Regions from separate parts of the Microbulbifer sp. ALW1 genome, predicted to be linked through region 3. Evidence: predicted binding sites of a transcription regulator. Region 3 holds the regulator's gene; each other region holds the start of a gene.

Region 1 (2,268 bases), 450 kb from region 3:
ACCAGCAGGGTGCCCAGACAACGGTTGGCACGTCGATTGCCCCAGGGTGCCATAAACAGCAGCAGTGCAAGGGTGATACCGGTAGCGATGCCGAACAGAATCACGAGGGTGATCAGGTGGAGGGTGATCTCTTGGGTCAGAAGCATGGGCGCGGATGGGTCTGATTGCCTGGCTGAAGCGGAAGATTAATCAAAAGTTGCCGGCAGGTCAGTGATTTCTGCGTACAACACTTCGGTTTCTTCGGGAGTTGCGCGGTGCTGAGTCTGCACTGTTTGGCCGGTACGTCAGCCATCTTCAATCCGCCGGCATTTCCCATCCCCCAAAAAAAGGGCGCCGAAGCGCCCAATATAATCTGCCGAATTCAGAGTGTCAGAAGGAGAATTTGTACCCTACTGACAGGTTGAACATCCATGGATCATAGCTGTAGTCGCCGGAATAGGACTCGAAAATGGGATCTACATCCGGGGGCGGCGGTACATCATCAAAAATCTGTAGCCTCATATCCGTGTCGGATTGTGCGTAAATCGCGGCCACATTTACCAGCCAGGCACTACCGCGTCCGAAATTGAAATCCATACCCGCTTGCCAGGTATAGCCCCAAGAATGTCCCATATCGAAATTGCCGCGAAGATCAAATTCAGCCAGGTCGTCTCGCAGTACACGCCTAAGGCGGCGTTCACTGAAGTCGGTATAGCTAATTCCACCGCCTATATAGGGCTGAACCATGCAGGTTTCATCCAGGGGATAGAACTTAAGGCTTGCGGTACTGATATCGGCACTAAAAATGGCTACATCACGAAATTCGACATCTTCGAAATCCGGCGAAAAAAACCTGTCAGCGTGACTGCTGGTATGGTTGTCGCCGTTCATATAGCCAAGCTCGATACCCCAGTGCTCTACAGGTTGCCACTCGAAGTTGATAGACCAGCCCCACTCGGAACCTGGATCAACCGTAGAGCGAAACGCATCGAAAAATTGGAAGGAATCGTCGACAAAGCTAACTTCGTCTTCCCCGGGGGAAATGTAGTATCCGCCAACACGGACAATAAAGTCCTGTGGCTCGGTCAAGCCGAGGGGGTTGGCCGACACAGTACTACTAAACGCCAATGCCAGCGGTGCCAGGATGGGTGAAAATTTTAATATCCGTTTCATTCAAGGTAACTCCATATATACCCGTTGAATAAAAAGTGTAATACACCCATTTTTGACTTAAGTGAAAAACAACTGACTTTACGTGCCAAATAGCAAGGTACCGGTATTACCTTTGCGTTAAACCGGCGGCAGACAACCGGGCTTTGATGGTGCTTTCACATCTCAGCGACATTTTAGTCACATCTGCGTTGCTAACCTCCCAGCGTTTCACCAAATAAAAACGGTAGATTGTTGTCGGGACGAAAAAGGTATAACAAAGGGAATAGCAATATGAGCAGGCAGTTGAGACAGGTATCGTGGTTTACTCTTTCGGCGCTGTTGATGGGAACTCCGCTTATAACCCACGCAGCAGAGGCGCCCGGTGCACTGACCTTCATCGTCAAGGACCAGTATACCGACCGTCCGCTCTCATCCGTGCAGATCACCCTTGAGGAACGGGAAACCAATACCACGCGATCTGTACAGACGGATGCACAAGGTCGCATCGTCATTGACCAGCTCGACCCCGGCCTCTACTCGGTGAGCGTAGCCAAAGGTGGGTTCAATTCCCTGTATGAGCCAAGTATCCGCGTGGTTACGCGCAAAAACGTCAAGGTCGAACTCGAACTTGGCGCGCAGGCACTTGAAGAAGTGGAGGTGCGGGCACAGCAGGCGGAAGCATTAGCCGCTAACAGCACCTACCTCGATCGAGAAGCGTTGCGCAGTGCTGTTGGTGGCGGCGCAGATCCTCTCCTTTCGCTGGACGGTTTACCGGGCCTGGCATCCGCCAGTGAGTTCGCGAGCTTCAGCGTACGCGGCCGTGGCCCCCGGGATAATCTGATATTCGTCGATGACTTTCCCTTTGATAAAGCGGTGCACTTTGATGCGACGCTGGGTGAAGAGGAGGATGTCGGTGGTGGCGGCCGTTTCTCGATTTTCGCACCGAATGTAATTGGCGGTGCCGAGTTTTCACCGGGCGGGTGGAGTGCGGCTTATGGCGGCCGGGCGGCATCGCTACTCAAGCTGGAAGTTGCCGACGGCAATCCCAGCCCTTCCGCCAGTTTCCGCTACGACCTTGCGGGCTATGAAATTGGTTATGACGGTCCTACCGGTATCACTGAAGACTCTACCTTACTC
Region 2 (2,268 bases), 110 kb from region 3:
GCGCTCCGCAGCCCCGACATCACTCAAAACGCTGCGCTCCCCTGGTTACCGGAATCTCGCCGCCAACGCCTCCACGATTACTTTTCTACGGCGGGCTCGCGGAAATATTTACGCCCGCTTCTACTGCAATCCATCGAAGCCAACACTAGCCGACGGCTGGGTATCTACTTCGAAAACCTGTTTGCTTTCGCCTTCGAGTATCACCCGGACTACGCCCTGATCGCCCGCAACCTCCCCCTGCGCAATCAGGGAAAAACAATGGGCGAACTGGATTTTGTGGTGCACCACCTGCCCGACGACACGGTTGAGCACTGGGAGCTGGCGGTAAAGTTTTACCTGCAGGTGGGCGACCTGTGGGTGGGACCCGGACTAAAGGATCGGCTGGACATCAAGCTGAGCCACACCTGCGATCACCAGCTGCCCATCATTCACAACCCGACTGCTCATGCACAGTTGCAGGCAGAGGGCATTCATATCCAGCGACAGTGGACCCTTATGCCCGGTCGCTTGTTTCACACCCTGCCCCCGGCTAGCCAGCAACTTCAAGCAACAGCGACCTCCGCTGGCGACTACTGGTGGGCGAATCTGACAACCTTCCTCACCACCTTTGCCGGAACACAGTGGCACTGGCACCAGTTGCCAAAGCCCTGCTGGCTGGCGCCACTTGGTTCTAGCCAGGGCACCCCGGAGCAGGCCCTGACCGCAGGGGCGATGGGTGACCACAGCGACGAAATCCGGACCCTGCTACAAGCCCGAGGGCCAATATGTGTTGCTGCCAGCGATCACAGTGGCGAATTGAGCCGCGGCTTTCTGGTTCCCGACGACTGGTATAGTCGTGCCTGCCAGGGAGCGCATTTGCCCCCATCCGGCGCCTGAACGCCTCATTATCTGGCCAACATCTGGCTCGCACCTGAATCCCATCTAGCGAGCGCTAGCACCCATACAGCTCTCCATACTTGACACCGGTCAAATAGCATTTACAATTTTCAGAAATTTCTGAAAGTTAAGAAAAGACCATAAAGAATGAAACTCACCAATCAGGCACAGGCGTTTGTGCTGCACTTCGGCGAGATGGGCAGCCGCTGGGGGTTCAACCGTACCGTGGGCCAGATGTTTGCCCTGCTGACGATCCACAACGAACCGGTAAATGCCGACCAGCTGGCAGAAGCGCTGAAGATCAGCCGCGGCAATGTGAGCATGGGCCTGAAGGAGCTGCAGGCGTGGCGCCTGATCGAATTGCACCACCAGCCCGGTGACCGCAAGGACTACTTCACCGCTGCCGGCTCCATCTGGGACCTGGCGCGCACCGTATTTGAAGAGCGCCGCAAGCGCGAGCTGGACCCCTCCCTTACCCTGCTGCGCCAGCTGTTACTGAACGATCCCCGGGATGAACAGGAAGCTGCAGCCCAGGAAAAAATCCAGGAGGTCTACAGCCTACTGGAAATGCTCGACCAGTTTGCCAATACACTCAGCAAGCTGGATGAAAAAGACCTGCTCAAGCTGATGAAACTGGGCTCCGGCCTCAGCAAATTACTGGAGCTCAAATCCAGGGCAGGCAGTGCCATCAAAAAGGAAACCAAGACCGGAAAAAAATAGTTTGTAACAGGAAGTAGGCCGCTTCAGCATATTCCTTCCGGAGCGGCACGTTTTAACCGAGGTGCTCATGCTGGATACACTGATCCTGTCGCGCATACAGTTCGCGGCCAACATCAGCTTTCATATTCTCTTCCCCACCATCACGATTGCGCTCTGCTGGATTCTGTTCTTTTTCAAATTGCGCTTTGATCGCACCGGAAACCCGGTGTGGATGCGAGCCTACCGCTACTGGGTAAAAGTATTTGCCCTGACGTTTGCGCTCGGCGTGGTGAGCGGGCTCACCATGTCATTCCAGTTCGGCACCAACTGGCCGGGCTTTATGGAGAAGGTGGGCAATATTGCCGGTCCGCTGCTGGGCTATGAGGTGCTCACGGCGTTTTTCCTCGAAGCCACGTTCCTCGGCATCATGCTGTTCGGGATGAATCGGGTTTCCAGCCGCATGCACACCCTGTCCGCATTGATTGTGGCCGTCGGCACCACCCTCTCCGCCTTCTGGATTCTCGCGCTTAATTCCTGGATGCAGACACCGGCGGGCTACGAAATACGCGACGGCGTGGTACACGCCAGCAACTGGCTGGAGATCATTTTCAATCCGTCTTTCCCCTACCGTTTTACCCATATGTTGCTGGCGTCCGGACTGACCGCGGCCTTCTTTGTAGCCGGGCTATCCGC
Region 3 (2,268 bases):
AAGGAGGCGCGATATGAACGGCATTTACCGACAACTCTGCGATGACCACAAGCAGATGCAGAACCTGCTGGATGTGTTTGAACATTTGCTCCACGAACTGGGAAAGCAAGATCGGGATCCCGCAACCCTGAGCATGATCCTGGAGGCGCTGGATTACTTTTCTGTCTATCCGGACCAGTGGCACCACCCGGTGGAAGACCTCGTGTTCGAACAGTTGCTGGGCAAGCCCGTGGACATTAGAGACCTGGTTGAAAAAATAACATCGGAACACAAGGCCGTCGCCGAAGCCACCCGCACAATGAACCAGCTGTTTTACGCAGTCGCCAATGATGCCGCAGTGGAACGGGAACGACTGTTCGGCACCGCGCAGGAATATATCGCCCTGCAGCGTGCACACATGAAAAAAGAAAACGAAATTCTGCTGCCGCTGGTCAATCAATACTTGACCGACACCGACTGGGAAGAAGTGACCGTCGCGCTGGCAGACAGGCAGAGCTGCCATTTTCACCGGGGCGTGAAGCAGCTTTACCAGGCCATTTATCAGGATCTTGCGGAGAGGGAGTCCGCCGTCGCCAGCTGAACACAGGTCGCAAACGACAGACGACAAAGTGAACAGAGTGAGAGGCTAACGGGTGTGCGCCTCTCACTGAAGGAAACCCGTTAATTACTTTATCCGTTCTCGTAACTGCAGTGAGTCCCGGCAAGCTCACTAAGGGCGATAAGATCCAAAATCGTAATCGCCCTTCCCTGTGCCAGGATGAGCCCCTGCTTTTGAAAGCGCGACATCAGGCGACTGACGGTTTCCGCGGTCAGCCCCAGATAGTTCGCGATATCCATACGCTGCATGGAAAGTTTGAATTCACTGGCCGAGTAGCCACGTCGCGCATAGCGGCTGGAGATATTAATCAGCAGCGCTGCTAGACGACTCTCCGCGGAGCGTTTGCCAAGCAGTAGCAACACGTCGTTGTCCTGCTTCAGTTCTTCGGAAAATATGTTGTAAATCTGCTTTTGCAGTGCGGGCACCTGCTGCGCCAGATTTTCGAGCTGAGTAAATGGCAGTACGCACACACTGCTTTCTTCCAGCGCCTCCGCATAGCCAGGGTGGGAACCACTGCTGTACGCATCCAGCCCCAGCAATTCACCGGGTAATGCGAAATGGGTCACCTGGGTGTCACCGTCGGCGCCGATCACCGCAGACTTGAAGCTGCCCGAGCGAATGGCATAGAGATTGGAAAAGGGATCACCGGCGCGAAACAGGGTGTCGCCGGCTTTGAGGATTTTTTTCTTGCGCGAGACCTGCTCCAGGCGCTGGATATCCTCCTCACTCAGCCCCACCGGTAGACACAACCTTCTGACAGAGCAGTTTCCGCAATTGACCGCTGGTGAGGATTTCGGCATCGTCATTTCCACTTTCACTATTCGATGACTATTTCGTCGATGAACTGTTCGTCGATAAGTCTTTCGGTCGATCGTTCGCCCGTTCGTTTGCAACTTTTTCCGCGACTTCTTTTTTCGCGGCATCTTTCGAAAGAAATTCCCAATTCAGGGGCGCTTCCCCGCCCCGTCCATCCTGGAATTGTATCTCCAGCAACCGATTAAAGCACACGGGAGTACTGAGCTGCGGATTCCCCGGTGTGCAAGTGCCGGTCAAAAGCGGCGGCAATATTGCGCAGGAACCAGCGACCGCGCTCAGTGACCACCAGGTCTTGCTCTGATTCGCGTATCAGCCCGTCCGCAATCAGTGGGCGTAACCGGGCCAGATCCGCGGCAAAATACTGTCCGAACGGCGTGTTTGTGCGCAGCTCCAGCGCGCGCTTTTCCACCCTGAGATGGCACATCAACTCCATGATCAGCCACTGCCGCACCCGGTCGTCATCATCGAGCGACCAGCCCCGGCAGATGGCCTCGCCGCGCTCGGCAATGGCCGTCGCATACTCCTTCTGGCCGTGGTGGTTTTGCCAGTAGCCATCGCGACTGTAGCTGATGGCCGAGGCACCAAGGCCGATCAGCGCGTCAGCGGGCATCAATGTATAGCCCTGGAAATTGCGCGCGAGGCGTCCATCGTCGGCGGCCGCGGCAAGGGGGTCTTCCGGGCGGGAAAAATGGTCCATACCGAGAAACCGGTAACCTGCATTTGTCAGCCGCTGTGTCGCGGCAAGCTGCATATCGATTTTTGCCTGCGGTGACGGAATCAGGTCGGAGTCGATCAGGCGTTGCGCCTTGAATCGGTGTGGCAGATGCGCGTAGTGATACAAAGCAATACGATCC

Evidence for each region. Region 3 encodes FNR, which switches genes on or off when oxygen is low (the NO sensors DNR and NnrR bind a similar motif). Its sites were predicted from a motif close to TTGATNNNNATCAA; they were not measured.
Region 1: GRX76_RS07665 (OmpW family protein) is a predicted target of FNR. The motif match lies at 1,205-1,218, and genes of this name have one in related genera.
Region 2: GRX76_RS06345 (GbsR/MarR family transcriptional regulator) is a predicted target of FNR. The motif match lies at 957-970, and genes of this name have one in related genera.

Annotation. Positions count from the first base shown of each region.
Region 1 is NZ_CP047569.1:1,887,036-1,889,303, forward strand. Features, by position in the region: gene GRX76_RS07660 (helix-turn-helix domain-containing protein) at 1-146, opposite strand, end outside; gene GRX76_RS07665 (OmpW family protein) at 370-1,152, opposite strand; gene GRX76_RS07670 (TonB-dependent receptor) at 1,423-2,268, shown strand, end outside.
Region 2 is NZ_CP047569.1:1,551,606-1,553,873, reverse strand. Features, by position in the region: gene GRX76_RS06350 (DUF1853 family protein) at 1-876, shown strand, start outside; gene GRX76_RS06345 (GbsR/MarR family transcriptional regulator) at 1,024-1,596, shown strand; gene GRX76_RS06340 (cytochrome ubiquinol oxidase subunit I) at 1,664-2,268, shown strand, end outside.
Region 3 is NZ_CP047569.1:1,437,567-1,439,834, reverse strand. Features, by position in the region: gene GRX76_RS05905 (hemerythrin domain-containing protein) at 14-580, shown strand; gene fnr (fumarate/nitrate reduction transcriptional regulator Fnr) at 670-1,398, opposite strand; gene hemN (oxygen-independent coproporphyrinogen III oxidase) at 1,596-2,268, opposite strand, start outside.